Regions from separate parts of the Bacillus sp. EB106-06-01-XG163 genome, predicted to be linked through region 3. Evidence: riboswitches for the same ligand, from Rfam matches in the RefSeq annotation. Region 3 holds a riboswitch; each other region holds the start of a gene.
What was found. Region 3 has a riboswitch for S-adenosylmethionine ahead of mtnW (2,3-diketo-5-methylthiopentyl-1-phosphate enolase). Riboswitches for the same ligand answer to the same signal wherever they lie in the genome.

Region 1 (11,015 bases), on a different contig from region 3:
CGCCACCATATTCAGTGAAGTTGTCGTGCCTTTTGTGAAAATGACCTCAGCCATTGATTTCGCATTGATAAACTTACGGACTTTTTCACGCGCACCTTCATAGCCGTCTGTCGCTCTCGTGCCAAGAGTATGAACGCCTCTGTGGACATTGGAATTGTATTTGCTGTAATACTGATCCACTGCTTCAATGACAGCACGCGGCTTCTGGGAAGTCGCCGCGCTGTCAAGGTACACGAGGTCATGTCCGTTCACTTGCTGATGAAGGATCGGGAACTGTTCACGAATATCGGTGATATTCATTATTTTACTTTCCTTTCGATGACGGAGACGAGCTGTTTCTTAACTCCTTCAATCGGAAGCTCTTTTACCACCGGAGCAAGGAATCCGTAAATGACTAAGCGCTCCGCTTCTTCTTTCGGAATTCCGCGGCTCATTAAGTAGTAAAGCTGGATCGGGTCCACACGGCCGACAGATGCCGCATGTCCTGCAGTTACATCGTCTTCATCAATTAAAAGAATCGGGTTTGCATCTCCGCGTGCTTTTTCACTCAGCATCAGAACGCGGGATTCCTGTTCAGCGTTTGCTTTAGACGCGCCGTGCTCGATTTTGCCGATTCCGTTAAAGATGGAAGATGCGGCATCTTTCATGACTCCGTGCTTCAGGATATAGCCTTCAGAAGCCTTACCGAAGTGGATGATCTGCGTCGTAAAGTTTTCCGTCTGTTCTCCTCTTCCGACAACTACGGTTTTCGTATCGCCGTATGTGCCGTCTCCGTAGAGGTTTGTCGTATTTTCAGAAATCGTGTCGCCGTCGTTCATCAGTCCGAGCGCCCACTCGATTCTGCTGTCGCGTCCGCGCGCGGCTCCGCGGCGGTTGACGTATGTTGTGACACCTGCTGACAGGTTGTCAACGGCACCGTACGTCACGCTGGCATTATCACCTGTGACCACTTCACTGATAATGTTGAATACCGCTTCTTTCGGGTTCACCGTGCTGATGTAGTTCTCAACGTAAGTGACGGAGCTGTGGTCTTCAGCGACGATCAGCACGTGGTTGAACAATGCCGTGTCATTGCTTTCATGAACGTAAACGGCCTGAACAGGCGTCTCCACCTGAACGTTTTTAGGAACATAAAGGAATGCCCCGCCGTTCATTAATGCTGCATGAAGCGCAGTCAGTTTATGTTCGTCGACCTTAACGCCGTCTTTCATGAAATACTTCTCAACGAGGTCGCTGTGCTCACGGGCAGCCGTTAAGATGTCCGTAAAGATGACGCCTTTGTCTTTCAGTTCTTTAGAAAGAGAAAGGAAAGCGGGCGTTTGGTCACGCTGCACGTATAACGTTTTGTCTTCGTTTTCGATATCGATCAGCGCTTTTGCTTCATCAGCTAAATCTTCTAAAGAAGCAAGCGGCGCATTTTCTACTGTATGCTTGTTGAACTTTGTAAAGTTCCAATTTGTGATTTTTGTTTTATCAGGCTTAGGCAGCGGCAGATCGTCAGCTTTTTCAAGAGCCTGTAAGCGCAGGTTTTTCAGCCAGGCAGGTTCTTGATGCTTTTCGGAAAAGCCTTTGACATATTCCTGATCTACGGTTAGTTTCGTTTCCAATGTCATGATTATCCCCCTAACGCTTACGCTTCTTGGCCTACAGTTTCGTCTTCAATGCCTAGTTCTTGTTTAATCCAGTCATAACCTTCCGCTTCAAGGCGCTGTGCAAGCTCCGCGCCGCCGGATTTCACTACGCGTCCCTGCATCATAACGTGAACGACATCAGGCGTGATGTAGTTCAGAAGGCGCTGATAGTGAGTGATCATTAAGCAGCCGAAGTTTTCGCTGCGCATTTTGTTGATTCCTTTAGAAACGACTTTAAGCGCATCGATATCAAGACCTGAATCGATCTCGTCAAGAATGGCGATTTTCGGCTCGATCATCATAAGCTGAAGGATTTCGTTGCGTTTTTTCTCACCGCCTGAGAAACCTTCGTTCAGGTAACGCTGCGCCATTTCAGGGTCCATTTCAAGGAACTCCATGTTTTCGTCCATTTTGCGGATGAATTTCATAAGAGAAATTTCATCGCCTTCTTCACGGCGTGCGTTAATCGCAGAGCGAAGGAAATCGGCATTTGTCACACCGCTGATTTCGCTTGGATACTGCATCGCAAGGAAAAGACCCGCCTGAGCGCGCTCGTCCACTTCCATTTCCAGTACATCTTTGCCGTCAAGCGTGATGCTGCCTTTTGTAACTTCGTATTTCGGGTGTCCCATAATCGCTGCTGAGAGCGTGGATTTACCGGTGCCGTTCGGCCCCATGACAGCGTGGAATTCGCCGCCTTTTATTTCAAGGTTTACACCTTTTAAGATCTCTTTTCCTTCGATTTCAACGTGAAGATCCTTGATCGTTAATGTTGAAGCAGCCATATCTATACCTCCAAAATATATAATCATTATTCTCAATTTATTCTCATTCTAATTTTATAACAAATGAAAAGTAAATACAACTTTTTATATTACCCGGAACATTCCTAAAGTTTATCAAAGATCAAGGCGTAATTAAAGCTGTTTGAAACAGAAAAAGGGCGGAAATCCACCCTTTTTTACTGACCGATTTTCTCATTAAGCTGCGCTGCGAGGAACTTGCTTTTTTGATATTCAAGCTCCCTCTGCCGTTCGACTTCCATCCTTTTTGAAAGACGCCGTCCGTATTCCTCGTAGCCGATGCCGTGTGACTTCTGCATCGCTTTTTCCATTTCAGGCGTATAGTCAAGGTCCAGTCTCTCGTGGCTGGTGCAGATAATGAATCAATCCCTTCATAATATTTGTTTCTATTGTAACAATGATCCGCTGCTCCGGCCAAAGAGTGTGTGCCCCTGAATCCTTTCGAATGTGCCGGAAACCGGCGCTCGCTTTATCTGAAAAACGGTATTCACACGATTGCTCATTCTAATGCGTCGTATGTCCGAATTCCTGAATGCACTGCTGCACGAGGGTCACTCCCTGACTGAGAGCCGCGCCGCCCCCGAATGCCGCCGCGACGCTGATGACCTCAAGGATGTTTTCTTCTGTGGCCCCTTGGTCAAGGCAGCCCTTCGTATGATAAATCATGCAAAATTCATCTTGAGCGCTGATGCTGATGCCCAGAGCGATTAATTGTTTCTCTTTTTCAGTTAATGAATCCGCTGAGAAACACTGTTCAGTAAATTCATTAAACTTCCGCCCCATCATCGGCATTTTTTGTTCAAATATGCCTAAACCTTCTTTGTATTGTTTTAACGCGTCATGCACGCTTTTGCCGTTATCCTGGTATTGAGCCACTGCCATTCCCTCCAATAAGTTAACCTTCCCTTTTATTATGGACAGTTCTCCGATTAATACCCGAAAAAAACCCCGGATGACTCATCCGGGGTTTTCGCTTTATTCAGATACGGGAAGCACGGCTCCGTCGTATTTTTTCTCAATGAAGTCTTTGATTTTCTTAGAGTGAAGCACTTCCATAAGCGCTTTGATTTTCTCTGATTTTTCGTCACCTTTGCGTACGGCGATGATGTTTGCGTACGGGTTGTTTTTCGTTGATTCCACTTCAATCGCGTCTTTTAACGGATTCAGTTTGTTTTGAATCGCATAGTTGACGTTAATGAAGACTGCATCGCCTTCTTCTTCATTATATGCTTTCGCCGTTAATTCAGGGGCGATTTTTTTGAATGTCAGGTTTTTCGGGTTTTTCGTAATGTTTTTCGTAGTCGCTTCAATCGTTTTCACCTTCGGATCAAGTGTGATCAGTCCGGCTTTTTCAAGCATCGCCAGCATACGGCCTTGTTCAGCGACATTGTTAGTCATGATGATGGTCGCGCCTTTAGGCAGGTCTTTCAGTGATTTGTATTTTTTCGTGTAAATTCCGAATGGCTCAAGGTGAACGGCTCCGGCATTCACGAGTTTGTAATCTTTATTTTCCTTCATTTCCTGTTCAAGGTAAGGAACGTGCTGGAAGTAGTTCGCATCCACTTCATTATCAGCTAACGCTTTGTTGTACATTTTGTAATCGTTCAGCACTTTTACTTTTAATGTGTAGCCTTTTTCCTTCAAGAGCGGTTCCGCTTCTTTTAAGATTTCAGCATGCGGTGTTTTTGTCGCGGCGACGACGATTTCCTTTTTATTCGAGCCGTTTGATCCGCAGGCGGCCAAAACTCCCGCGAACACAAGCAGCAGCGCACTTAATACAATCTTTTTCAATGTAAATCCTCCCTTATCTTTTGTCTATTATATTTGTAATTACATCACCGATAATCTGAATGATAAAGACGATGATGAGTATAAATACTGTCGCTACAAACGTTACATCCGTATTATTGGACTGGTAGCCTTCTACATATGCAAGGTTTCCGAGTCCGCCTGAACCGATGGCGCCGGCAATGGCGGTAGATCCGATCAGGGCGATGGCCGTAACGGTGATGCCTGAAATTAACGCAGGCATTGATTCAGGAATCAGCACTTTGAAGATAATCGTCGATGTCTTTGCTCCCATTGATCTGGCAGCTTCGATGACTCCTTTATCGACTTCCCGGAGCGCAATTTCCGCAAGACGGGCGTAAAACGGCGCGGAGCCGATAATCAGCGCCGGCAATGCGGCGTTCGGTCCTAAAATCGATCCGACCAAAATCTTAGTAAAGCCGAGAAGCAGAATAATTAAAATAAGAAACGGAATAGACCTGAAAATATTAACGACCGCCGCAATCACGGTGTTAATGATTTTATTTTCCCATAAGCTTCCCTTGCCCGTTAAAAAGAGCAGAAGACCGAGAACCGCTCCGATGATAAATGAAAAAACTAAAGCGATGACCGTCATATAAAGGGTCTCGTATGTGGCCGTCCACAGCTCGGTTATATCAACGTTCGGGAACCATTTTTCAAACATTTGTGATCACCTCTGCTTCTACCTGTTTGTCTTTGATGAACCGGATCACGTTTTCTACTTCTTTTTCCTGACCGTCAATATGAATGAATAAAGAACCGTAGGCTCCGTCCTTCGTCTGTGAAATTTTCCCCTGCAGAATATTGACGTCCACATCAAAGTTTCGGATCATTTCCGTAATGAGGGGCTGCTCGGCTGCCTGCCCGACAAATGAAAGCTGAATCGTTTTTCCTGTCGCTGTTTCCTGCAGAAAATGCTGGATGGTTTCTTTCGTCTCCTCTGGTTCTGTCACCTGCTGAACGAAACGCTTGGTCATCGGTTCGCGCGGGTTTCTGAAAACTTGGAGTACTTCGCCTTCTTCAACGACTTTCCCGTTTTCCATGACTGCGACTCTGTTGCAGATTTTTCGGATGACGTGCATTTCATGGGTAATGAGCACGATCGTCAGGCCGAGTCTGTCATTTATATCGGATAAAAGATCCAAAATTGAATCGGTCGTCTGCGGATCGAGCGCTGATGTCGCTTCATCGCACAGAAGGACTTTCGGATTATTGGCGAGCGCCCGGGCGATGCCGACACGCTGCTTTTGACCGCCGCTCAGCTGCGACGGATAAGATTTTTCTTTCCCCTCTAATCCGACCAGTTTAATCAATTCATCAGCGCGGCGGACCCGTTCGCTTTTTTTCACGCCGGCGATTTCCAGCGGAAACATAATGTTCTCCCGGACGGTGCGCGACCACAGAAGGTTAAAATGCTGGAAGATCATGCTGATTTCCTGGCGCGCTTTTCTCAGCCCGCGGCTGCTTACTTTATTTAATTCCGTCCCCGCGACTTCCACGGTTCCCGACGTCGGCTTTTCAAGGCCGTTCAGGAGACGGATTAAGGAACTTTTACCAGCTCCGCTATATCCTATAATTCCAAATATTTCGCCCTTTTTGATATCAAGAGTGACATCTTGGACAGCATTGACATCCCCATGCTTCGCTTTGTAAATTTTTGAAACATTTTGAAGATGGATCAAAGCAATCACCCGCCTTACACTATTCTAAGAAATCTTCCGGGTTTCTCCGCAAAAGAAAAGCCTTTCTGCAAAAATGAGCAGAAAGGCTTATTGAAAAAGGCCTTTCTCTCATCTTTCAAAGCAGACCGCTTCGAGTGAATTGGCACCATTTCAACATTGTTGATGGTTGCCGGGCTTCATAGGGCACTTCCCTCCACCTCTCTTGATAAGAGAAAACATATCGTATTTTCGTCCGGAAATTCTTACTGTAGAATAGCACGGCGAATGATAAAAAGTCAATAAAATAAATATTGGAAGCTATTGTCACATAGTAGATTGAGTTACGGCCGTTTACTGATCGCCTGAAAAAATCCGTTTGTCAGCCAGAGGATGGCCTCCAGCTTCAGCAGAGCTCTGAATGATCCTTTCACTTTGAGTTTTCCGCTTTGGATAAGCTTTTGCAAAGAGACATCACCATGCAGAAGATGAATGATTTCCGTCTGGTTTCCGTAAAAGGTCAAATTAGATTTTTCCTTTGAAACCGACGTTTTTCTCATTTCTCCCTGTCCGTTAATTGAGACCGTTAAGGCTTCTGTTTCTCCTTGGAATGTAATCAGCAGCGTTGAGGCGTTTAATAGCGGTTTCAAAAACAGATGCTGTCCGTCATTCTCTGAAACTTCTATTTTCTCCACTCGTATAACCTCCCGTTTTAATGGCCATACATACACTTTCTCTTTTTAACGGACAGAACCCTTTATAAACCGCACGACATTTTCCTGTAAATATTGTCACATCGGGAACGTTTGCGATGTTTTTTGTTTAATCAGCTCATATAAATAGGAAACGGAGCGGAAGGCGTATCCTTTCTCAACAAGCTCTCCGCCTTTAAACAGCAAAAAGCACGGAACGCTTTCAATCTGATAGGCTTTGGCGAATGCGGGGGAATAATTCACGTTGTTTTTATAGAAGGCGGCGCCGGGCAGCATTTCTTCGACGACAGTTAGCATTTTGGACGCCAGCTGGCATGTGCCGCAAAACGGGGTGTACAAATACAGGAGATAAACGTCATCCTGAATCGATTCGAGTTCATTTTCTTGGAGTTCTTTCATGTTTACCACCTCAGGTCGTTCTTTTTCAAAAATACAGTGTCAGCATCAAAGCCGGCTCTGATCAGCACAGATGCGAGATGATGGCCCGGGCACGACTCGACTTGCCTGTATGTTCTGTCTATATAAATATGGCGCGCGTCGGGAAGCTCCCGTTTCAGCTGTTTTCTTAATTTTTCTCCGGAGTCATCTGCGTCCGTTAAAATATAGACGTCTCTGTCAAACAGGCGGTCCGCCAAATCTTCCAGTTCGGTTTGGCCGATCGTCCCGTTTGTACAGACGATTTCCGCGGGTTCGATGAGCACTTCCCTGACTTTGATTTTATCAGATTTTCCTTCTACGATAATGACCTTTTCATCTCCGTTGTACATAAGCGCGTCACCTGCCGATTGTTTTAGCGTCAGATTGAAAAAGAAGGCAGTGAAATTCACCGCCAACTGTTAACACCAGCCATTCTCATAATCGCAATCGACATATTTCGGATCGCTGCCGTTTATGACATCGGCTGTTTTATAAAATTTTTGATTTTCAAATGAAAAGCCCTGTTTGAGCTCGTACTGGTCCATGCCTGTCATCTCGCCGATGGCTTCATTTTCATGAAACAAGGAAAACCGGCCGTTTTGAAAGCGGCCCGTAACGTTCTCCGTCACATCGACCTTTTGTTTATCAAAAGCCATTTTAGACACCTCCCGTTACAGATAGAATGTCCAAATGGCCCCTTTGCTATCCGATCAGTCTTCTTGTGTCATTTCGTCATATTGCTCGGAAGTCATGAGGTTTTCGATTTCTTCAGCATCAGCCGGTTCCACGACGATCATCCACGCTTTTTCATACGGAGACTCGTTTACGAATTCAGGACTGTCATCAAGGTCTTCGTTCACTTCCGTCACCGTTCCGTTAATCGGTGCGTACAGTTCGGAAACGGTTTTGACGGATTCCACGCTGCCGAATGGCTCGTCCGCTTTAATTTCGGCGCCGACTTCCGGAAGCTCGACAAAGACGATGTCGCCAAGTTCGGCTTGCGCGAAATGTGTAATCCCGATGCGGGCTTTTCCGTCCTCAACTTTGACCCATTCGTGCTCTTTGGAATAACGCATATCTTTCGGTGTGCTCATCTAAATCCCTCCATTTTTTTCTTATAATAAGAAGATACCATAATTCTTTGAACCTGGCATTACATCCAATATTTTTCGAATTGGTCTTCTTTAAAGCCGACAGTGACTTTTTCGCCGTCTGTCGTAATCGGGCGTTTCAGGAGCATACCGTCTGATGCCAGGAGTTCAAGCTGTTCATCCTCTGACATGTGGTACAGTTTTTCCTTTAAGTTCAGTTCGCGGTATTTCATTCCGCTCGTGTTGAAAAACTTTTTGAGCTCAAGACCGCTCTTTTCATAGAGGTCTTTAATTTCTTCTTTCGACGGAGTTTCCTCCGCGATATGTATTTCGTTTATTTCCTTACCGCGGTCTTCCAGCCATTTTTTCGCATTACGGCACGTTCCGCATTTAGGGTACCAGTAAAAATTTAACGACATCTTCTTCACCCCTTGTAAATGATCGTCGTTATTTTAACACAATCACTTGTAAAAACCTATAACGTTGCTTCATGAAAAAGCGCCCCTGATGAAGGAGCGCTTTCAGCATGTGATCAGACCGTATATTTTTCTTCACGGAAGACGGCGGCTGCCGCTTCACGTTTTTTCTGAATGAGGTTTTTCGGCGTCAGGCGCGTCAGTTTGCGCAGCACGGAAAGCATCATGCGGAGGGAATCTCCTTCCTCCATGGCGATCAGTGATTCTTTGGCGTGCGCTTCAATGTTCTGAAGGGCTTCCTGGGCAAAGATTTCCGTATATAACAGCTTCTGCGCAGCTTTTTCGGCACCGTCCGCTGCAATTGCTTTTTCCGTTCTGAGGACGGCTGATTCCAAAGCGTACAGCGCGCTGACAATATCGGCAATGTTCACCATGATTTCCTGCTCGCCTTCGATCTCTTTGCCGTATTTCTGCGCCGCGAGACCCGCTGTCAAGAGGGCGATCTTTTTCGCCTGTCTGACAATGTATTTTTCCTGTCCAAGAGGCTCCGAGCCCGGCTCTTCAGGCATCAGCATCATGAGTTCTTCTTGGAGCGCTTTTGCTTTTTCAAAGAGCGGCAGCTGACCTTTTACGGCTTTTTTCAGGAACGTGCTCGTTACGATCAGGCGGTTGATTTCATTTGTGCCTTCAAAAATTCTGTTGATTCTTGAGTCGCGATAGGCGCGCTCCACTTCATATTCCTGCATAAATCCGTAACCGCCGTGAATTTGAACGCCTTCGTCGGCAATATAATCAAGCGTTTCAGAACCGCACATTTTGTTGAGCGAGCATTCAATCGCGTACTCGGCGATTGACTTCGCGACTTCGCGTCCGTCTTTTTGCTCCGCTTCCGTCAGTCTGCTCATATTATCTTCGAATAAGCCCACTGTTCTGTATACAGAGCTCTCCATCGCGTAAAGCCGAGCTGACATCGTCGCAAGCTTTTCCTGAGTGAGCGTGAAGCTTGAGATCGGCGTTTTAAATTGCCGGCGCTGGTTTGCATAAGCGGCAGACAGCTCAATCACCCGTTTTGAAGCGCCGATTGTGCCGACGGCAAGCTTGTAGCGCCCGATATTCAGGATATTAAAAGCGATGACATGGCCTTTTCCGATTTCGCCGAGAAGGTTTTCTTTTGGGACTTCCGCCTGATCTAAAATCAGCGTTCTTGTCGATGAACCCTTAATCCCCATTTTTTTCTCTTCCGGTCCCGTTGACACGCCCGGATAGTTCTTTTCTACGATAAATGCAGAAAACTTATCTCCGTCCACTTTAGCGTAGACGACAAAGACATCTGCAAAGGCGGAGTTTGTAATCCATTGCTTTTCTCCGTTAAGAATATAGTGTGTGCCCGCTTCATTCAAAACAGCCGTGGTTTTCGCGCCGAGGGCATCTGAACCTGAACCGGGCTCAGTTAAGGCGTATGCCGCGATTCTTTGTCCTGAAGCCAAGTCCGGCAAATAGGTTTTTTTCTGTTCTTCCGTTCCGAAGAACACGATCGGCAATGAGCCGATCCCGACGTGGGCGCCGTAAGACAGCGAAAAGCTGCCGGCACGTGAAAACTTTTCCGTAATGAAGGCTGAACTGATTTTATCCAGGCCGATTCCGCCGTACTCTTCAGGCACGTCTGCTCCGAGGAGGCCGAGATCTCCGGCTTTTTTCAGCAGTCTGACCGAATGCTCGAACTGATGGTTTTCAATTTCATCGATATAAGGAAGCACATCGTTTACGACATAGTCTTCTGTCGTTTTGCCGATCATTTTGTGTTCGTCTGTAAAGTCCTCCGGAGTGAATATTTGATCATATCCCGTCTCTTCAATCAGAAAGCTGCCGCCTTTTTTGACGTTGACCGTTTCCTGTTTCATGTTCGTTTCCCCCTTTTTTTAAATGAGTTCAAATACGCCGGCAGCTCCCATGCCGCCTCCGATGCACATCGTCACCACGCCGAATTGCTCGTTTCTCCGTTTCATTTCATGAATGAGTGACAGGGTCAGCTTCGTTCCCGTGCATCCGAGCGGATGTCCGAGCGCGATGGCGCCTCCGTTGACGTTCACCTTTTCTTCATCTATCCCAAGCGATCTGATGACTTGAATGGCCTGTGAAGCAAAGGCCTCATTCAATTCAAAAAGCCCGATATCCTGCAATTCGAGTCCGGCAAGCTTGAGCGCCCGCGGGATGGCTTCAATCGGACCGATCCCCATTACCTCAGGCGGAACGCCGCCTACGGCAAAGGAACGGAATTTGACAAGCGGCGCCAATCCGAGCGACGAAGCTTTTTCGCGATCCATCAGCATGACAGCCGCCGCGCCGTCACTTGTTTGTGAAGAGTTCCCGGCCGTCACGGTTCCCGTTTTAGAAAAAGCCGGACGGAGCTTCGCCAAGACGTCAGCCGATGTGCCGGGACGAACGCCTTCATCTTGAGAAAAGGTAAATTGTTTTTT
Region 2 (11,015 bases), on a different contig from region 3:
TTGTGTTGCGGTCAGCCATGAGGCAGTTAGGATAAAGAGTCCAATGGCAATTGATATATAATTGCCGGCTCGGTCCAGTTTATGTTTGCAATGAATTTTATATTTAGTATGAGAAATAAATTGATCAATTTTATCTTTCAGCTCATAGCATTTTTCCTTCATCTTATCCTCTGTTTCTTTTACTTTTCGATAAAGCATATTATTCATCGTCTGTACTCCCATATCGCCGTTTTGAAAATTCAGCCATGATTTTTTCTTCATAGTCATCTGAGATGAATTGTGCCTGATCTTCAACTTTCAAATGTGCTTTTTCTTCAAAACCATCCTGTTCTTCACCATCAAAACGATAAAGTTTTTGCAATAGCCTCCAGAATGTTTCAATTTCATCAGTTGTGAAGTCATGAAACATATCCGCTAAAAAATAGGTGGATTTTTCTGAACAGGAAATTAACGCTTTTTTTCCTTCAGCGGTAATCTCAATATTGATTGCACGTTTATCCAGTTTGCTTGGCACAGTGTGAACATATCCTTTTTTCGCGAGGCTTGAAATTAATTTGTTAGCGGTTTGTTTTGTTGTGCCCAGCTTTTTAGCGATATTCATAAGTGTGGTATCTTCCGTCGGTAAATGGGCAATAGCAATAAGAGTCATGTGCTGTCGGGAAGTCAACATTTCTAAGTATTCGTCCCCCCGAGCCTGCACTTTATTGACAACCGAAAATAATGATGCGTAACTTTGTTGCATAACATGCAGTTCCTTCATTAGTAATTTAATATCCATAAGTTATCTCCCATCTAAGATGTCACCATGTTGACAGTTACAATATACATCACAAAAGGAAATTAGTCAACATGGCGACTAATAGTAGCAGGTGCGGCTGTTTTCAAAAATATCACAGGCAGTCGGAGTGTTTACAAAAGGGGAAATAAGTATAATAAATGCGAAAAGGGCATTAATCCAAAGTGAGAAGGTGTTTGACATGCAGAAAGTGAACTGGTCAGAACAGTATGAATGGTTCAATAAACAAGATGAAAAAGACGGGCGTTTAATGGCGCTCCTTCGTCATGAGCTTACATATGAGGAAGTCATACGGTTATATAAGAAAGGGTTTTATTTGAAATCTAAAGAAGGGGATGTTTCGTTAAGTAAGAACGATATCCATCGTATGTTTGGGGTTGAAGAGAGAAAGGGCGGCACATCTTGATGAACGGGAAGAGAAAAACCCTTCCCGCTTTTCATGGAAGCTGTTATTCTTTTTCCAGCATGGAAGTCAGCCATTCTCTTAATGCAGTTTTCTGTACATACCGCTTTCCGTTTCTCGTGATATGCGGAATGTCGGAGGTGTCGGGCACGATTTGTTTCGCTTCTTCCTTGGTAACTCCGAAATAATACCAATATAGAAGTGTAAATCTTTTTCTTTAATGAGAATGTGGTCAGTGTGTTCATGAGGATCAGGTGATTTAAAGTTTTTCAATCCGTCTCCTATGAAATATCCGGCTAAAGCGATTCCGATGCCGGTATGATATCCATACAGCAAACCTCCAATAAACGTTATCACTTTTTATACGGTGAAGCCGGCCGAAAGGATTCAGCCTTCATCAAAACCGCTCGGCGTTTATTGCGGACGGTTTTAATTGCTGAGCTTTTCCACCTGCACCTTTCCGGAGAAGAAAACAGCGCCTCCTCCCATATCCGCCAGCCGATCGGGCGTGAGCGAATTGACGAGCTGTTTTTTATCATCCATATCGGCCCAAAGACCTTGGCTGACTGCAACGCCGGGAAGCACCTGTTCGCCGACCGAAGCTGTTAATTCACACTCGCCGCGGTGATTCCAAACTCTAACGGTTTCCCCGTCTTCTATGTTCCGGCGTACAGCATCCTCTGTATGAATAAAAAGCTTTGGCGCTTTTTCTAATTTTACGTGTTTTTCATTATTCGAAAATGTTGAATTTAAAAAATTATGATTCGGTCCCGGGACAAATAAAAGCGGAAAATCACCATCGCTCTCAAGAGGGATATGTGTCGGCAGCGCGGGATAACCGTCCTGTTTCATCTTTTCCGAATATAATTCAATTTTTCCGCTCGGTGTCTTGAGCTGTCCCGGAAAAAGCGGTTTTTTCCGTTTGGCTTTCATGAAGGAATGGCGTGAGAGCGCTTCGTAATCAATATCCTCGATATACGGATTGTCGGGAAAGTCCAGCGCCTGTCTGATCAATTCTTCATCGGAATCCTGAAGCTCCTGCTCGGTAAATCCCATTGCTCCGGCAAGCAAACGGAACACTTCCGTATTCGATTTGCTGTCCCCGTAGGGTTCGATCACCGGTTTTTGCAGCTGAATAAAATGATGCCAGTAAGACGTGTAAAAATCCGTGTTTTCAAAAGCGGATGCAGCAGGGAGCACGATATCCGCATATTTGGCGGTTTCCGTTAAAAACAGATCGTGAACGACTGTAAATAAATCCTCCCGCAGCAGGCCTTTTCTGACTTTATTCGCTTCCGGCGCAACCACTGCGGGATTCGTACCGTAAATAAACAGGGAGCGCACGGGCGGTTTTGTTTCTAAAAGAACGCTTCCGAGCCTGTTCATATTAAATGATCGTGGCTTCCTGCCGTAAAGCAGATCAGGCCGCTGGAGCGCTTGTCTGTTATAGTTTAATACCGCGCTGTTGTGCTTGATTGCGCCTCCTCCGGTGTTGAGCCACTGTCCTGTAACAGCCGGAAGGCAGGCAACGGTGCGGACGATCATTCCGCCATTGTCATGGTGCTGAATGCCGTTTCCGATCCTGATAAGGGAAGGGGAGGTTTCCCCGTACATTCTCGCAAGGCGTCTGATATCGTCGGCTTTAACGCCTGTAATAGCAGAAACCGTTTCCGGATCATAGTGTTTAACATGCGCTTTTAATTCGTCACTGCCTTCGGTGTATTCTGTGAGAAATGCTTCATCGTGAAGGTTTTCGTCGAATAAGACATGCATGATACCGAGGGCGAGTGCGGCATCTGTGCCGGGGCGAATGGGAATAAACCAATCGGCAAGCCGGCCGGTTTGGTTCTTATGTACATCGATAACGACAATTTTAGCCCCTTTTTTCCGGGCTTTTTGGGCAATCATGACTTGGTGCATATTCGTGCTGACGGCATTGATTCCCCAAAAAATAAAGAGCTTTGCATGTATGGTCTCTTCCGGATCAGTACCCGCTCCTTCACCCATTGTATAGTTATAGCCTTCAGATCCGGCTTTGCTGCAGATCGTCCGTTCGAGATGACTCGCTCCGAGACGATGGAAAAAACGGCGGTCCATTCCCTCTGCCGCCAGTTTTCCCATATTGCCGTAAAAGCTGTACGGAAGAATGCTTTCCGCTCCTTCTTCGGCAATAAGCTCTTTCCAGCGCGCACTGATCGTATTGATCGCTTCCTCCCAGGAAATAGGCGCAAACGCGGCTTCACCTTTTTTACCGATCCGTTTTAACGGAACGGTTACGCGCTTTTCATCATAAATGCGCTCAGCCATGTGTCTGACTTTGTTGCAAATATTCCCTGATGTGACCGGGTGATCGGGGTCTCCCTGAATGTTAACGATTTTTCCGTCTTTTTTTGTCACAAGCAAGCCGCATTGATCGGGACAGTCTAGTGAGCATACCGACTTAAAGACCCCGTTCGGCTGTGTTGCAGCAGAATTCATAGCCCATTTCTCCTCTTTGTTTATATTGTAAGCATTATAACATTTCAAAATCGAACGTCAATTCAGAAAAAAAGTGTTGACATCACGGAAAGACTTTTCTATGATGAGTTTATTCTTTTAAACAGCCTGACAATTTCATCATTTTATTTTCTATCCAGAGAGGTGGAGGGACTGGCCCTACGAAACCTCGGCAACATTTATTGTGCCAATTCCAGCAAGCGTACGCTTGAAAGATAGGAAAGAATGATCTATACATATTTGTGCGCTTCAAGCGCATAAAGACGGTATATGAATCTCTTTCCTTCTTTGGGGAAAGAGATTTTTTTATGACAAAATTTATGTGAAAAGGATGTTTTGCACCATGACGGTTTTAATTACCGCACCATATCACGACGAGGGGCTGAAGGAGCTGACTGAGCTGTTCGGCCGGACTGTGCACCGGCCGTGGAAGAAGCACGGCCGGGCCTATCGGGAAGATGAATTGATCCGAATGATTCAAGAGACAAACGCGTCGGGGCTTATCACTGAACTTGATGAGGTGTCTGAGCGTGTTATTGACATATTGCCTGATTCCGCTTTTATCGGTGTCTGCAGAGGAATGCCGTCTAACGTGAATATTGCGGCGGCGACTAAAAGAAAAATCCCCGTTTTCTTTACACCGGCCCGCAATGCCCAGGCTGTTGCTGAAATGTTTATCGGAAATGTGATTTCATTTTTGCGTCATACGTATTCTTCCCATCAGTGGCTGAAAGACGGGAAGTGGAATGGTGATTATTTGCAGGCTTACGTCAAATTCAGAGGAAATGAGCTGACGGGGAAAACAGTCGGCCTTATCGGTTTCGGAGCCGTCGGACAGAGAATCGCCCGGCTATTGGCCGCTTTTGACTGCAAGGTGCTTTACTATGATCCATTTGTCCATCATGAAAACCGGGAGTATGAAAAAACGACGATTGAACGGGTATTTTCTGAAAGTGATATTGTTTCCGTTCACTTGCCGCGTACAGAAGAAACCATCGGCCTTATCGGCGCCCGGCACTTTCAATTGATGAAACAGGAAGCTGTTTTTGTCAATACGTCAAGAGCGGTGGTTACAGACAGGGAAGAGCTGCTGCGGGTGCTGAAAGAACGGCGGATTAAGGGAGCGATCCTTGACGTGTTTTATCACGAACCGCCTGAATCTTCTGATTATGAATTGATCTCTTTGCCGAATGTGTTAGCGACTCCCCATTTAGCGGGCGCAACATTTGAAGTGGAAGATCATCATGTGAAGATTTTAAATGAAGCGCTTTTCAAATGGAAACAAGATCAAACCTGCTCAATACGTGAACTTTATAACAAAAGAGAACTTGAAACGGAAGGAGGAGGCTGTAATGGCTGAACAAAAAGGCTACCTTGTATTTGACATCGGGACGGGGAATGCGCGAGTCGCAGTCGTGACTGCCGGCGGCGAAGTGACCGCGCTTGAAAGGGAAGACATTGAATATGTGACGGATCCGCTTTATCCGGACGGACGATATTTCTCACCGGAAAGATTATGGACGCAAATCAGCGCTATGGCAAGGAAGGTTATTGCCAAAAGCCCACATATTACATTAATCGGAATCACCTCCACAAGCCAGAGGCAGGGAATTGTTCTGATCAATAAAGGTAAAAAGGCATTTCTCGGTCTGCCCAACATTGATAACAGAGGGCGTGAATGGGAAGACGGGATTGAGGCAATAGAAGAAGTGCATCAGCAAACCGGACGTCTTCCGAGCGCTTTATTTTCCGCCATGAAACTTGTCGGATTAAAAGCTAGACAGCCGTCTTTATGGAAAGAAGTGAAGTACATCACAAGCATCAGTGACTGGGTGACATTTGAGCTGAGCGGTATTTTAAGCTATGAACCGTCACAGGCTGCTGAAACACTGCTGTTTGACGTAAGGAAAAAGGCGTGGTCAGAGAAATTATGCAACATCTTCGGTGTGCCTTCTGCCATTCTTCCTTCACTCGTCCGATCTGGGACGGTTGTCGGAATGTTAACGTTTAAGAAAGCGGCGGTTCTCGGCCTTTCTGAAAGAGTGCCTGTGATTGCAGGCGGGGGAGACACACAGCTTGCCATCAAAAGTGCAGATGCAAAGCCGGGAGATATCGTCATCGTATCCGGCACGACGACGCCGATTACAAAGATAACAGCGGAGACCGGAACCGAAAGTTTAGAGAATGCATGGCTGAATTGCCATACAGAAGAAGGTCAATGGCTTCTTGAAACGAATCCGGGTGTAACAGGACTCAATTATCAAAAATTAAAATCCATTTTTTATCCGAATGAATCCTACGGCGTTATGGAACGGGAAATCGCAAGTCTGCCGAAACATGATCATGCTTGTATTTCTGCGTTAGGCTCCTATTTATCGCCTGAGAAAAACGCACTGGCAAAAGGCGGATTTATTTTTGACGCTCCGCTGTCCCAAAACTTAAGCAGAGCCCATTTTGTCAAAGCCGCACTGCTGGAAATCGCTTTTTCAATCAAATGGAACTATGAGGCGTTAACAGAGGTGGCTTCCTTTTCACAAGATGATGTGAAGGTGTGCGGCGGCGGTTTCCAAAGTGATGCTTTGACGCAGTTTCTTGCTAACCTTCTCCAAAAGAAAATCTATAAGAGAGAGGGGTTCAGCCAGGCATCCGCAATGGGAGCGGCGATGATTTGCAACGAAGCTCTCGGTGTGAACGCAGAGCTTTCGAGCCGCACAAAGGTAATTGAGCCGGAAGCGGATCAGACGGATCTCTTCCTATATGAAGAATGGAAACATACGCAAAAATTATTTACTCATTTTCAGCCGGCGGTGAAAGCCTGACTTGGGGATGAGATGACAACATGAAAGATTGCTGAGGAGGAACAAAAATGCTTAATAAAATAGGAATTCCAAAACAGCTCGCATGGGGATTTTTGGGAGTCGTGCTGTTTATGATGGGGGACGGCCTTGAACAAGGCTGGCTCAGCCCGTTTTTAGTTGAAAACGGCTTGACGGTACAGCAATCAGCATCCCTGTTTACAGTTTACGGTATTTCTCTCGCTGTGGCGTCTTGGTTTTCAGGGGTCTGCCTCGAAGCCTTCGGCGCAAAGCGGACGATGTTTATGGGGCTGTTGTTTTACGTTATCGGAACAGCCGCATTTATCGCATACGGATTTGAAAATCTTAATTTGCCGGTGATGTATGTCACGTATTTTATTAAAGGGCTGGGTTATCCGCTGTTTGCCTATTCTTTTTTGACATGGGTGATTTACCGGTCGCCGAAAAACAGGCTCAGTACGGCGGTCGGCTGGTTCTGGATTGCATATTGCTGCGGGATGTTTGTATTCGGTGCTTGGTATTCAAGCTGGGCCATCAAATCCTTCGGCTATTTGAATACACTGTGGAGTTCAATTTTCTGGGTCTGCCTCGGCGCGTTTTTTGCTTTGATTTTAAATAGGGACCGCTTTGAAAAGAAAAAGGCAGATAAGCGGGAAAAGGCGCAGGAATTAATGAAGGGAATCACCATCCTTGCTGAAAATCCGCGCGTGCTCTCTGGGGGGATCATTCGGATCATTAACAGCATCGGTACATACGGATTTCCGGTATTTCTTCCGATGCATATGGCGCAGCACGGCATTTCTACAAATGTATGGCTTCAAATTTGGGGAACGATCTTTCTCGGAAATATCGTCTTTAACTTGATCTTCGGCGCAGTCGGCGATGCCTTCGGCTGGAAAAAGACTGTCATGTGGTTCGGGGGAGTGGGCTGCGGCATTTTTACTCTTTTATTATATTATGCTCCTGTTGTATCACATGGGAACTTGCTTTTCGTCAGCATTGTCGGTTTTATATGGGGAGGGCTCCTCGCCGGGTTCGTTCCGATCGGGGCTATCGTGCCGACGGCGGCCGGCAGCGATAAAGGTGCTGCCATGTCTGTGTTAAATCTGGCTGCGGGCCTGTCGGCATTTGTCGGCCCCGCGCTTGCCTGGGCGTTCATCGGACTTGTCGGCGCACAAGGCGTTGTATGGATTTTCGCAGCGCTCTATTTCGTAAGTGCAATCTTGACAAATCAAATCAAAATACCTGAAGAGAAAACGGCAAAACACAATAAAGCATTGCCTGAATACGCTTCTTAACAGCAGCGCCCCGAAAATTCGGGGCGTTTTTTTACAGCTGCTGAAGAAACCCGGCAAAGCGCTGAATTTGTTCACGTAACGATTGTTTGTTTTCGTGAAATTGTTTGAAACGATGTCCGTTTGCTCCGGACGGATGCGGGAAGCCTTCCAGAATGACCGCATGACCCATTCTGCCGTTCTTCTTCAGCATGCGGCAGGCTGATTCTGCTGCTTTGCCGAGAGGGATAAGCAGAATGTCCTTTTTCATCATTTCTATTTCATCCGGAAAACATGTCAGCGCGTAACGGCTGAGAAGAGCTGACCTGCTGATTGCCGGCCGATGTCCCGTATAGTTTTTCTGTTTATAAAAAACAGGGTGTTTGATAACGGACGTTGTATGAAGCAGCTCCCGTTTTGAATCAAATAACCGGGATGAATCCTCAACGTGAAGCGCGGCCGGCAGACCGCATTCATTAAGCATTTCGATGATGTTCTGCCTCGTTGAACCGGAAAGTCCGGCCGCTTTTTTTGTTTCATAGGCTATCGTTTCAAAAGTTTCGCCATCTTTTAAAAGCTGTGCCGCTTTTTTGTAAGCCAGCTGCATTTGAAAAAAACCGGGTGTGATTCCGGAAATGGCAACGACTGCATAAGGGTTAATATATTCATTATGAGGCGAATAATACAAATCCAGATCTCCGTCCTTAGCTAAATGGAAAGCCGGAGTCAGCAAATCCGATTTTGTAAACCCTCCCGAAGAAGATAGTGCTTTAAGCTGCTGCAAAAAATGCGCAAGCCGCTCACGATCGCAAATCATGTTATGCCTCCTTGGATCCGCGCCAGTTTCTCTTAGTGTCATCAAAAACGTCGGATGACATGCAGGCTCATAAACCGCTTTTACCGGCGTTCCAGAGCATTTTCAGCACGTGAGGCGTTCCTTTAACTTCGGCTGCCGTCGTTTGCACGGCTGTTTTTTTAGTAAGAAAGTCTTCCTGCAGTTCTTTCTGCTTTTGTGATAACAAACGGGTTTCTGTTTTGATTTCATCAATGGACGTCTGCATGGACGCTGTCACGGCGTTAATCTTCTTTATATCAGGCGCTGTGTTTCTTTTAAAATGGACGGCGGATACGGCTGCATAAATTAATGCGGCAGCCGCAACGGCAGCACTGATATACAAAATGATGATCATCTGCTTTTCACTCCTTTTTTTCAGTTGATACCCTTTACGGATCGTGTTGAATCATTTTATTTGCTAATTGTTTTTTTTCTGCTTATAATGTGAAATCGTACATAAGGACATTCAGAAAGGGTGAAAGACGTGGAAAGTTTACAAAACAAAACGGCTCTTATCACGGGTGCGGGCAGAGGAATCGGCCGCGCCGCCGCTATCGCTTTAGCCAAAGAAGGAGTCAATATCGGTTTAATCGGCCGCACAGAAGCAAATGTCGAAAAGGTTGCGGAAGAAGTGAAAGCCCTTGGTGTAAAGGCATCATTCGCTGCTGCCGATGTAAAAAACCAAAAAGAGGTTGAGCAAGCCGTCTCCTCTATTAAAGAAGAACTCGGTGAGATTGACATCTTGATTAACAATGCCGGAATCAGCAAATTCGGCGGATTTTTGGATCTTACGCCTGAAGAGTGGGAAGACATCATTCAAGTGAATGTAATGGGTGTATACCACGTGACACGCGCCGTTCTACCTGAAATGATTGAGAGAAAATCAGGAGATATCATTAATATTTCTTCTACGGCGGGCCAAAGAGGCGCCGCGGCGACAAGTGCGTACAGCGCTTCTAAATTTGCCGTTCTCGGTCTGACTGAATCTCTCATGCAGGAAGTCAGAAAACACAATATCCGTGTCAGCGCAATGACTCCGAGCACGGTTGCCAGCGACATGTCTATTGAATTAAATCTGACAGACGGCAATCCGGAAAAAGTCATGCAGCCTGAGGATCTTGCAGAATATATGGTTGCTCAATTGAAATTACATCCGCGCATTTTCATCAAAACTGCCGGTTTGTGGTCAACTAATCCTTAAACAAAAGGGGACCTGTCTTCGTGACGGGTCTTTTTTTGTTTCCGCAACCCGAATAAATGGGCATTAAGATCCGTTTTTGCAGAAAAAAGAGTGAAAAAGAAACCGATATCAGCTATAATTAAACTAAATAAACTATGTACCAAATGTTCATTAAAATTATTTTTCCCCGCCTCTAAAAAACAAATCAATACAAACCAAACTGTCCGAACAATAAAAGGGAAAACGGGATAGAAAGAGAATATTTAGTACATGGAATAATTTGTTAGAAGGAAGGGTGTGCACATATTGAAAGAAGAAAAAAGAAGTTCAACCGGTTTTTTAGTGAAACAAAGAGCTTTTTTAAAGCTTTACATGATTACAATGACAGAGCAGGAACGGCTTTACGGACTGAAGCTTCTCGAGGTGCTGCGTTCGGAATTTAAACCCATCGGTTTTAAGCCGAATCATACCGAGGTGTACCGTTCACTTCACGAACTATTGGATGACGGGATTTTAAAGCAAGTAAAAGTGAAAAAAGAGGGAGCCAAACTCCAGGAAGTCGTTCTCTATCAATTTAAAGACTATGAAGCTGCGAAGCTTTACAAAAAACAGCTGAAGACAGAGCTTGACCGCTGCAAAAAGCTGATAGAAAAAGCCATTTCAGATAATTTTTAAATCCGGCCGGAACGCACCCGGCCTCCCGGGCTCAAAAGGTGATTCTGTGATTCATTATACATAATAGCAGGCTCGGAACAATACATATCAATAATACCCTCAAACTTGACATCAACTCCTGAAGTGGTAACATAAAAAACGTGTGAAAAATACGAACAAAATACGAACAAGGGAGATGTTACCGATCTTAGATCAAAAGAAAGTTGCTTTTATCGGAGCAGGATCAATGGCTGAAGGAATGATATCAGGCATGGTCCGCGCAAAAAAAATTCCCAACCAAAACATCTGCGTGACAAACCGCCGCAATACAGAGCGACTCGCTGAATTGGAACATCAATACGGTATTCAAGGCATTGCTTTTGACAGCATGAAAACCGAAGACATTGATGTCTTTATTTTAGCCATGAAACCGAAGGATGCTGAAATCGCTCTGGCTGCGCTGAAACGGCGTATTCAACCTCATCAAATCATCCTGTCTGTTCTGGCAGGCATAACAACCTCATTTATACAACAATCATTACATGATAATCAGCCGGTTGT
Region 3 (9,146 bases):
CGCTTTCTGACACATCGATTTCCGCCCGGACTGCGCCTTCCGTCCGGTCTCCTTCGGCTAAAATCCGGCCCCACGGGTCAATAATCAGGCTGTGGCCGGCAAATTCATTATCGGGATTGGACCCCGTGCAGTTAGAGGCTGCGACAAAACATTGGTTTTCAATTGCTCTGGCGATAAGCAGGCTTCGCCAATGATCAAGGCGGGGCAGAGGCCATTCCGCAGAGATAAACAGGACATTCGCGCCCTGGGACGTATGCTTTCTGATCCATTCGGGGAAACGGATATCATAGCAGATCAGCCCGGCGCACTTGACACCGTCAAGCTCAAAGGAACCGTCGCTATTTCCTGCTGACAAGTAAAGGTGTTCATCCATCAGCTGAAACAGATGGGCTTTCTGATACCGCTTCACGATCTGTCCGCTGTTATCGGCGATGTACATGGTGTTATAGACATTTTCGCCTTCTTTGACCGCAAAAGATCCGGCAACGAGGTGTACGTTGTATGTTTTTGCCGTTTCTTTAAGCCATTGTTCCGAAACTTTGCCGTTTTCATCCGCCAGCTGGTCTAGCCGTGTGAGATCATAGCCGGTCGTCCACAACTCAGGAAGCACGATTACATCCGCATGGCGGCTTTCTTGCTCAATCAAAGATTCTGCTTTTTTAAAGTTTTCTGAAGGATTTCCGTATGAAATATCAAATTGCAAACAGGAAACGGTCCATTTCATTTTTTAACACCTCAAGTTTCTCTTTACTTTTTTTATTTAACCATATATGATGATGGACTATCATTTCAAGACATTTTTAGAAGGTGAAAATATGAACTTTGAAATCTCAGATGTACTCAAACAGCTGCCAGAACAATTTTTCGCATCATTGGTGCAAAAAGTGAATCAAAAGCTGAAAGAAGGCAGAGACGTCATCAATTTAGGGCAGGGAAACCCTGATCAGCCGACGCCTCAGCATATCGTTGAAGAAATGAAGCGCGCCGTCGAAAGGCCGGAAAATCATAAATACTCATCATTCCGGGGCGCTTACAGCTTCAAAAAAGCAGCCGCTGCATTTTATGAAAGGGAGTACGGGGTCACGCTTGATCCGGAAACGGAAGTCGCCGTGCTGTTCGGAGGCAAGGCGGGACTTGTTGAGCTTCCGCAATGTCTTTTAAACCCGGGAGATACCATTCTGGTGCCTGATCCCGGATATCCTGATTACTGGTCGGGCGTCGCCCTTGCGAAAGCGAAAATGGAAATGATGCCGCTGACAGAAGAAAGAGGGTTTCTCCCTGATTACAGCGTAATTCCTGAAAAGGTGCGGAGCGAAGCGAAGCTGCTGTATCTCAATTATCCGAATAATCCGACCGGCGCTGTGGCGACTGAGGCGTTTTTCGAGGAGACGGTCGGCTTTGCGGAGCAAAACGGCATTTGTGTCGTTCATGATTTCGCGTACGGAGCCGTCGGCTTTGACGGGCATAAACCGCTGAGCTTTTTGCAGACCGAAGGCGCAAAAGAGACGGGAATCGAAATCTATACCTTGTCCAAAACGTATAATATGGCGGGCTGGCGGGTCGGCTTTGCCGTCGGAAACGCTTCTGTCATCGAAGCGATCAACCTTTATCAGGATCATATGTTTGTCAGCCTGTTTCCCGCAGCGCAGCAGGCGGCGGCAGCCGCACTTTTAGCGGATCAGGCATGCGTCGCGGCGCAAAATGACAGATATGAATCGAGACGCAATGCATGGATTAAAGCCTGCCGCAATATCGGCTGGGATGTGACGGCTCCGGCGGGCTCCTTTTTTGCATGGCTCCCTGTGCCTGACGGTTATACGTCACAGTCGTTTTCAGACCTGCTGCTCGAGAAAGCGGATGTCGCGGTCGCTGCCGGAAACGGGTTCGGAAAATGGGGGGAAGGCTATATAAGAGTCGGTCTTCTGACAAGTGAAGAAAGACTTAAAGAAGCTGCGGAACGGATCGGGAAACTGAATCTTTTCACCCGAAAAAGCATTGACATATCAGAATAACAATGCGATAATTCAAAATACTTTATAAAATCATTATTCTTATCAAGAGCAGGCAGAGGGACGAGCCCGATGAAGCCCGGCAACCGACTGATAAAGCACGGTGCTAATTCTTGCAGCAGGAGCTGAGAGATAAGATTCGGACATAACACGAAGCCTCTTTCTGCTCATACGGAAGAGGTTTTTTTATGTTTTGCGAAAGAAAGAGAGGCGTTCACGCATGAGCGAAGTATTGGCAACATATCTTCTGACAGACACAACGGACAGTGAAAAGCGGGCGGAACAGATTGCGGCGGGGCTGACGGTAGGCTCCTGGACTGACCTGCCCCTGGTGAAGCAGGAACAGCTCAGAAAACATAAAGGGCGGGTCGTAAAAGTTGAGGAGAAAGAAGGAACCTCAGAAAACGAAACACAATCCGTCATCACCATCGCCTATCCCGAGGCGAATTTTTCAAGAGATATTCCGGCCGTCCTGACGACGGTATTCGGAAAGCTGTCACTGGACGGAAAAATAAAATTGACTGATCTTGAATTTTCCGAAGGGTTTAAACGCTCCCTTCCCGGGCCGAAATTCGGTATATACGGCATCCGCAAACTGCTGGGCGAATTTGAAAGACCGCTTCTGATGAGCATATTTAAAGGCGTGATCGGACGGGATCTCGCCGACATTAAAGAACAGCTCAGACAGCAGGCGCTCGGCGGCGTGGATCTGATTAAAGATGATGAAATTTTCTTTGAAAATGAACTGGCTCCGTTTGAAACCCGCATTATCGAAGGAAAACAAGTCCTGAAGGAAACCCGGGAGGAAACGGGGCATAAAACGCTGTATGCCGTAAACCTTACGGGAAGGACCGCTGAATTGCGGGATAAAGCGAGGCGCGCGGCAGAACTCGGGGCGGACGCGCTTTTATTGAATGTGTTTGCTTACGGTTTAGATGTGATGCAGAGCCTTGCTGAGGACAGGGAAATCCCGCTTCCGATCATGGCGCATCCGGCAGTCAGCGGCGCGTTCACATCATCTCCCGTTTACGGCTTGTCGCATGCGCTTTTGCTCGGCAAGCTGAACCGCTATTGCGGCGCTGATTTCAGTTTATTTCCGTCACCTTACGGATCCGTTGCTCTTCCGAAGGAGTCCGCGCTTGCAATCCATGATGAATGTGTAAAAGACGATGTCTTTCATCCGTCGTTTGCCGTCCCGTCAGCAGGCATTCACCCCGGTATGGTGCCATTGTTGATGCGCGATTTCGGCATCGATCACATCATCAATGCCGGCGGAGGCATTCACGGCCACCCGAAAGGAGCCGAGGGCGGCGGAAAAGCGTTCCGCGCCATCATTGATGCGGTGCTTGAAGCGCAGCCGATTGAAGAAAAAGCCGCGTCGTGCAAAGATCTTCAGCTCGCATTAGACAAATGGGGAAGGGTGGAAGCCGTATGACCCGCACACCGCTGATTATTTGTGATTTCGACGGAACGGTCACCATGAACGACAACATTGTCAGCATGATGAAACAATTCGCGCCTCCTGAGTGGCTTGAATTAAAAGACGGTGTTCTGTCTAAAAGCATATCAATCCAAGAAGGAGTCGGACGGATGTTCGGACTGCTGCCGAGCAGCTTAAAAGAAGAACTGACCGGCTTTATCCTGAAGGATGCGAAAATACGGGACGGCTTTTTGGATTTTGTCTCGTTTGTCCGGTCAAACGGCCTCCCGTTTTATATCGTAAGCGGGGGAATGGACTTTTTTGTGCATCCGCTTTTGGAAGGGATCGTAGAAAAGGAGCGGATTTTCTGCAATCATGCATCCTTTGACAATGAATATATTCATATAGACTGGCCGCATGCCTGTGACGGAGATTGCACCAATCAATGCGGCTGCTGCAAACCGTCAGTCATCCGAAAGCTATCCGATCAGCAGAAATTTCTCATTATGATCGGTGATTCGGTCACGGATGTTGAGGCTGCAAAGTTATCCGATATGTGCTTTGCGAGAGATTATCTAATGACTGAATGCAAAGAACTCGGCCTCCGGCATCTGCCTTTTCAAGATTTTCATGAGGTGAAAACAGGCATTGAAAACATCGGGGAGGTGCAGGCATGGCTGCAAAAGAAGAACGCTGGCGCGAACTTGCCGAGGTAAAGCGCGAGCTGGCTGAAAGAGACTGGTTCCCGGCAACGAGCGGGAATCTTTCCATCAAAGTATCCGACGCGCCGCTGACTTTCCTCGTTACGGCGAGCGGAAAAGACAAACGAAAAGAAACAGATGAAGATTTTCTCTTAATCGATGAGAACGGGAAGCCCGCTGAGACCGGCCATTCTTTAAAACCCTCAGCAGAAACGCTTCTCCATACTTACTTATACCAAAAGACAGACGCCGGCTGCTGTCTGCATGTCCATACCGTCAATAATAATGTCATCTCAGAGCTTTACGGGGATGAAAAACAAATCACTTTTCAGGGGCAGGAGATGATTAAGGCGCTCGGATTATGGGAGGAAAACGCGTCCGTGACCGTTCCGATCATTGACAATCCGGCGCACATCCCGGCATTGGCCGAAAACTTCGCGCACCATGCGGCCGCCGGCTCAGGCGCGGTGTTAATCCGCAATCACGGCATTACGGCATGGGGGCGGACCGCATTTGAAGCGAAAAGGGTGCTGGAAGCCTATGAATTTTTATTCAGCTGTCACCTCAAGCTTCTGTCACTTCGGCCGCAGCTGGTAAAATAAAAGGAGGAATAGAAAATGGCGACCATCAGAATTCATGACGAAAAAAATACGCTCATTGAACATCAGGAAGAAGTAGCGCGCTTCTTAGACGAACAAGAGGTGATCTATGAGCAGTGGAACATTGAAAAACTTCCGTCTGAGCTTTCGGAAAAATACGATCTAACCGAAGATGAAAAAGAACGGATTCTCGCGGCGTTTGACACGGAGATTCAGGACATTTCAGCCCGGCGCGGATATCAGTCTCAGGATGTCATTTCTTTATCAGACACCACGCCGAATCTTGATGAATTATTAAAAAATTTCCAAAGAGAACATCACCACACGGATGATGAAGTCCGCTTTATCGTCAGCGGACACGGCATCTTCGTCATTCAAGGCAAAGACGGCACATTTTTCGACGTCCGTTTAAATCCGGGAGATTTGATTTCAGTTCCGGAGAACATCCGCCACTACTTTACGCTTCAGGAAGACCGCCGGGTCGTCGCAATCCGAATCTTCGTGACGACTGAGGGCTGGGTGCCGATTTACGAAAATGAAAGTGTGCAAAACTGATAGACGCCCGAACCTCTCATGCACCCACCGGCATGAGAGGTTTTTTATTGTAATATAAAGTCAGCTTTGGCTGTTTTTTAATTCTTGAATATGCCGCATTCTGTTTATATCATTACCCGAATGGGTATTATTCTCTTATTCATGCTAAAGATTCCAATATGAAATGAAAAAATAAGTTATTTAGTAAAAAAATGTTTACAAATAAAGTATAATCTGTAATAATGCTCAATAACCCAATCAAACTTGTTTCCTATTCTTTTAGCGGTGAGGGGTGAAGTGAATGGGCAGTTATTCTGAACAAGAAAAATTGCTTCTATCTATTGATAAAAAAAGAAAAATGATGATAGATGCGGCTAACAGGCAAGGGTTTACAGGATATGACACGATCAGGCACAGCCAGGAACTGGACTGTCTGATGAACGCGTATCAGCAGCTGGTAAACCGTGATCGTACACATCACCAAGGAATACAGGGCCTTGTGAAGAAAATAGGCTTGTTCTCCCGCGGTGACGTCATGCCTGCATATGAAGCAAACAAATGATGGATGATAAAACAGATAACGAAGACTGAATGCGCTTCCTGATCAAGCGCCGCATCCGAAAGATGACCGCGTACAGTCAGCACATTTTTCCGCTGGCACGGCTCACGAAGCGCCTCGTACTATCTGCCGGCTATGATGCCGTTCCTCTGGTATATCCTCTTACACATACTCTTCTTTAAATAAAAAACACCCCGATCAGGGTGTTTTTTTCATCGAGAAGCGGCAGGGAGGGTAATGGTGACCTCTGTGCCCTTATCGACTTCGCTTTGAATGTCAATCGAACCGCCGTACATCAGCATGATTCGTTTACATACGACAAGGCCGAGGCCGGTGCCTTTTTCCTTTGACGTTACAAACGGAAGAAAAATGTGCTCAAGCATATCTTCAGAAATGCCCATTCCGTTGTCGGCCACCTTAATGACTGCTTTATGATCGCGGGCTTCTAAATAGATGGACAGCCGGCCGCCTTCCTGCATGGATTCCAGCGCGTTTTTCGCGACATTTAAAATCACCTGTTTAATATGGTCTTTCGTGCAGTTGACCTTGAGCGGCCGATTGACGAGAATCTCCACATTCACTTCCACATTGTATAGATTCCCTTCAGAATAAATAATCGGCATAATCTCATCAAGAATATCCTGCAGCGAGTTCACTTCCAACCGTTCAGCAGTAGGTTTTCCAAGCACTAAAAACTCACTGACAATCTGATTGATCCGTTTAATCTCCTGCTCAATAATTGAGAAATACAGCTGATCTTCCTCCGATTTGTATTTTTTCTGCAAAAGCTGAATGAAGCCGCTGATCCCTGTAAGCGGGTTGCGGATTTCATGGGCGGTGCTGGCGGCAAGCGTTCCGATAAGCTCCAATTTCTGCGCTTCATTTTGAGCGCGCTCCAGCTGGGTCTTGCGCTTAAGCAAATAATATTGAACGAGGATGAACAGAATATTCAGCAGCACGGCAATACTGGACATCGGCAGCAGCACGCTTTTGGTCAGCTCATTCAGCTCAACCGGTTTCGGATAAACATTGATATTCCAATTAATATCATCCAGATAGCCGCTGACCGGTTTCACACCTTCTGATTGATCAGCCCGTCCGCTGGCAAATATCACTTTATTCTGATTGGTTGCCTTGACATAAACGTCAGGGCTCAGCATATTGATCATATTTCTCAAATAATCGACTTGTATGGCGGCTACTAAATAATCCGTGACTTCCCGTTTTGCGTCTAACACCGGCACGCAGATCGTGAAGATGCGCTGGCCTGTAATTCTGCTGGAGTAGTCATTTGTGATGACCGTTTTTTTCGTCTTTTTCGCCTTCGTAAAATACGGTCTGTCGGCCAAATTCACCTTTGATTTCAGATCAGTCGTGCTTGCGATGACATCACCTTTGGAATTCAGCATATACAGACCGCTGAATCTGGGTTCATCCTCAAAAGCCTGATCGAGAATGTCAATGATCTTTTCTTCATTGACAGGCTTATCGACAGCGATCGCAAGTGTTGTCATCCGGGCTTTTGTTTCACCGATTAAATAATTGAGCTTATTGCGGTGAAGGTTGAGCATCATACTGGCTTCCTGTATGTGTTTATCGGCTATTTTCTGCTTTTCTTTTTCATAAATGAAAAAGCTGATAATAAGTGCCGGGATGATCACCAATATGAGATAAAGCTTGATCTTTCCCCGGGCACCTTTAAATGTATTCACTCTGCATCGCTCCAACATTACACTTGAATAGAGGTATTATATCATTTTTATACTTCTTTAATAAGAAAAAATAACCAAAATGATAGAAAAACAAATTATTTTATTAAGGTCTGACAAAAAGAAGAGAAATTTTGGAAACATTTTTGTTGACATTTTTCATTTTGTTTATTAATGTTTCTCTGTAACGGTTTCTTTTGTAAAAGGATGATTGAATGTATGACGGATAAAACAGAAAACTCATTGAAATTATTTATTGTACTGTCACGTGCGTACCGATCTATTAACGACCATATGAATAAACATATTCATAAGCACGGCCTGAACCCGACGGAATTTGCGGTGCTTGAGCTGCTGTACCACAAAGGCAACCAGCCGCTTCAGCAGATCGGCGACAAAATTTTATTAGCGAGCGGAAGTATTACATACGTTGTTGACAAATTAGAGAAAAAAGAACTTCTCATCAGAAAAGCCTCGCCGACTGACAGAAGAGTGACTTTCGCACAGATTTCCGAAAAGGGAATCCGTCTTTTGGACGATATTTTCCCTGATCATGCTGACGAAATTAAAGAAATGATCAGTGTGTTGAGTGATGAAGAGATAGAAATGTGTACGGAAATGCTGAAAAGAGTGGGGTTAAACGCTAAACATTTTCATCAGAAATAAAAAAGGAAGCCATTTGAAAGGCTTCCTTTTTTATATTACTGATTTTGGTCAGTCGCGGCGTTTCTAGGCTGTATCAATACCTCGACGCGCCTGTTTTTGCTGCGCCCTTCGGCGGTTTTGTTCGACACGGCCGGTTTATACTCTCCGAAACCTTTGGCGCTGAATACTTTTGCGTCAAGTTTCGGGTTTTCCGTGAGAATAGCCATGAAGTTGACGGCCCGCATGACGCTTAAATGCCAGTTAGATTGATATTGTGAGTTTTTAATCGGTACATTGTCCGTATGTCCGCTGATAATAATGTTCCTTGGCGGATTCAGCACAAGGAGATTCGAGATTTCCTTGGCAAGCGGAATATCTTCCTGACGGATATCCGCCCGTCCGGAATCAAAAAAGATACTGTCTTTAATGGTAATTAAGAGTCCTTCTTTAGTCAGCTTTGTTTCCAGCTGAGTTTCAAGCTTTTTATTTTTTATAAATTGATTGACTTGCTTTTGCACGCCTTCAAGTTCTTCGCGGTCGGCTGCTTCTCTTTCTTTCTTTTTCTGTTCTTTATCTTTTTCCTTGTCTTTTTTTAACTGATCAACGCCGTCTTTTTCGTTTTCAGGAGGGGTGACGCTTGAATATTCAAGAACACCCGTGCCTCCGGTAAACACGGCGTTAAATGATTTAGACAGCATTTGGAATTTCGCCGCATCGACCGAGCTCATGGCGAACAATACAATGAACAGAGCCAAAAGAAGGGTGAGCAAATCCGCGTACGGGATCAGCCAAGACTCATCCACATGCTCGTCATCATGCTTCTTCTTCTTTTTTCTCGCCATTGTTTGCCTCTCCTTCTTGTTCAGCGACTTTTGCGCGTTCATTCGCAGGAAGATACATGAGAAGTTTTTGTTCGATCACTTTCGGGGCCTGTCCTTCAAGCACTGACAGAACGCCTTCGATCATGATT

Region 1: linked by a shared signal. The riboswitch ahead of metN (methionine ABC transporter ATP-binding protein MetN) and the one ahead of mtnW (2,3-diketo-5-methylthiopentyl-1-phosphate enolase) in region 3 are both predicted to bind S-adenosylmethionine.
Region 2: linked by a shared signal. The riboswitch ahead of AC3WTF_RS03860 (2-hydroxyacid dehydrogenase) and the one ahead of mtnW (2,3-diketo-5-methylthiopentyl-1-phosphate enolase) in region 3 are both predicted to bind S-adenosylmethionine.

The regions. Positions count from the first base shown of each region.
Region 1 is NZ_JBYTDS010000006.1:172,514-183,528, forward strand. It holds gene sufS (cysteine desulfurase SufS) at 1-300, opposite strand, end outside; gene sufD (Fe-S cluster assembly protein SufD) at 300-1,613, opposite strand; gene sufC (Fe-S cluster assembly ATPase SufC) at 1,631-2,416, opposite strand; gene AC3WTF_RS09655 (YuzK family famiily protein) at 2,593-2,745, opposite strand; gene AC3WTF_RS09660 (carboxymuconolactone decarboxylase family protein) at 2,939-3,316, opposite strand; gene metQ (methionine ABC transporter substrate-binding lipoprotein MetQ) at 3,410-4,225, opposite strand; gene AC3WTF_RS09670 (methionine ABC transporter permease) at 4,239-4,907, opposite strand; gene metN (methionine ABC transporter ATP-binding protein MetN) at 4,900-5,925, opposite strand; SAM riboswitch class I at 6,031-6,137, opposite strand; gene AC3WTF_RS09680 (SCP2 sterol-binding domain-containing protein) at 6,246-6,596, opposite strand; gene AC3WTF_RS09685 (thioredoxin family protein) at 6,693-7,013, opposite strand; gene AC3WTF_RS09690 (toprim domain-containing protein) at 7,016-7,381, opposite strand; gene AC3WTF_RS09695 (YusG family protein) at 7,451-7,687, opposite strand; gene gcvH (glycine cleavage system protein GcvH) at 7,742-8,125, opposite strand; gene AC3WTF_RS09705 (arsenate reductase family protein) at 8,185-8,541, opposite strand; gene AC3WTF_RS09710 (acyl-CoA dehydrogenase FadE) at 8,655-10,439, opposite strand; gene AC3WTF_RS09715 (acetyl-CoA C-acetyltransferase) at 10,458-11,015, opposite strand, start outside.
Region 2 is NZ_JBYTDS010000002.1:340,234-351,248, forward strand. It holds gene AC3WTF_RS03835 (hypothetical protein) at 1-207, opposite strand, end outside; gene AC3WTF_RS03840 (MarR family winged helix-turn-helix transcriptional regulator) at 200-778, opposite strand; gene AC3WTF_RS03845 (hypothetical protein) at 978-1,202, shown strand; partial or broken gene AC3WTF_RS03850 (hypothetical protein) at 1,246-1,472, opposite strand; gene AC3WTF_RS03855 (molybdopterin oxidoreductase family protein) at 1,629-3,677, opposite strand; SAM riboswitch class I at 3,825-3,917, shown strand; gene AC3WTF_RS03860 (2-hydroxyacid dehydrogenase) at 4,039-5,055, shown strand; gene AC3WTF_RS03865 (FGGY-family carbohydrate kinase) at 5,048-6,514, shown strand; gene AC3WTF_RS03870 (RbtT/DalT/CsbX family MFS transporter) at 6,562-7,809, shown strand; gene AC3WTF_RS03875 (hypothetical protein) at 7,841-8,602, opposite strand; gene AC3WTF_RS03880 (DUF948 domain-containing protein) at 8,670-8,975, opposite strand; gene AC3WTF_RS03885 (3-ketoacyl-ACP reductase) at 9,105-9,821, shown strand; gene rtp (replication termination protein) at 10,107-10,475, shown strand; gene proC (pyrroline-5-carboxylate reductase) at 10,651-11,015, shown strand, end outside.
Region 3 is NZ_JBYTDS010000004.1:883-10,028, reverse strand. It holds gene AC3WTF_RS05875 (carbon-nitrogen family hydrolase) at 1-724, opposite strand, end outside; gene AC3WTF_RS05870 (pyridoxal phosphate-dependent aminotransferase) at 816-2,012, shown strand; SAM riboswitch class I at 2,049-2,148, shown strand; gene mtnW (2,3-diketo-5-methylthiopentyl-1-phosphate enolase) at 2,230-3,444, shown strand; gene mtnX (2-hydroxy-3-keto-5-methylthiopentenyl-1-phosphate phosphatase) at 3,441-4,145, shown strand; gene AC3WTF_RS05855 (methylthioribulose 1-phosphate dehydratase) at 4,103-4,732, shown strand; gene AC3WTF_RS05850 (1,2-dihydroxy-3-keto-5-methylthiopentene dioxygenase) at 4,748-5,284, shown strand; gene spo0E (aspartyl-phosphate phosphatase Spo0E) at 5,565-5,825, shown strand; gene kinD (sporulation kinase KinD) at 6,035-7,552, opposite strand; gene mhqR (MarR family transcriptional regulator MhqR) at 7,751-8,197, shown strand; gene motB (flagellar motor protein MotB) at 8,233-9,018, opposite strand; gene motA (flagellar motor stator protein MotA) at 8,990-9,146, opposite strand, start outside.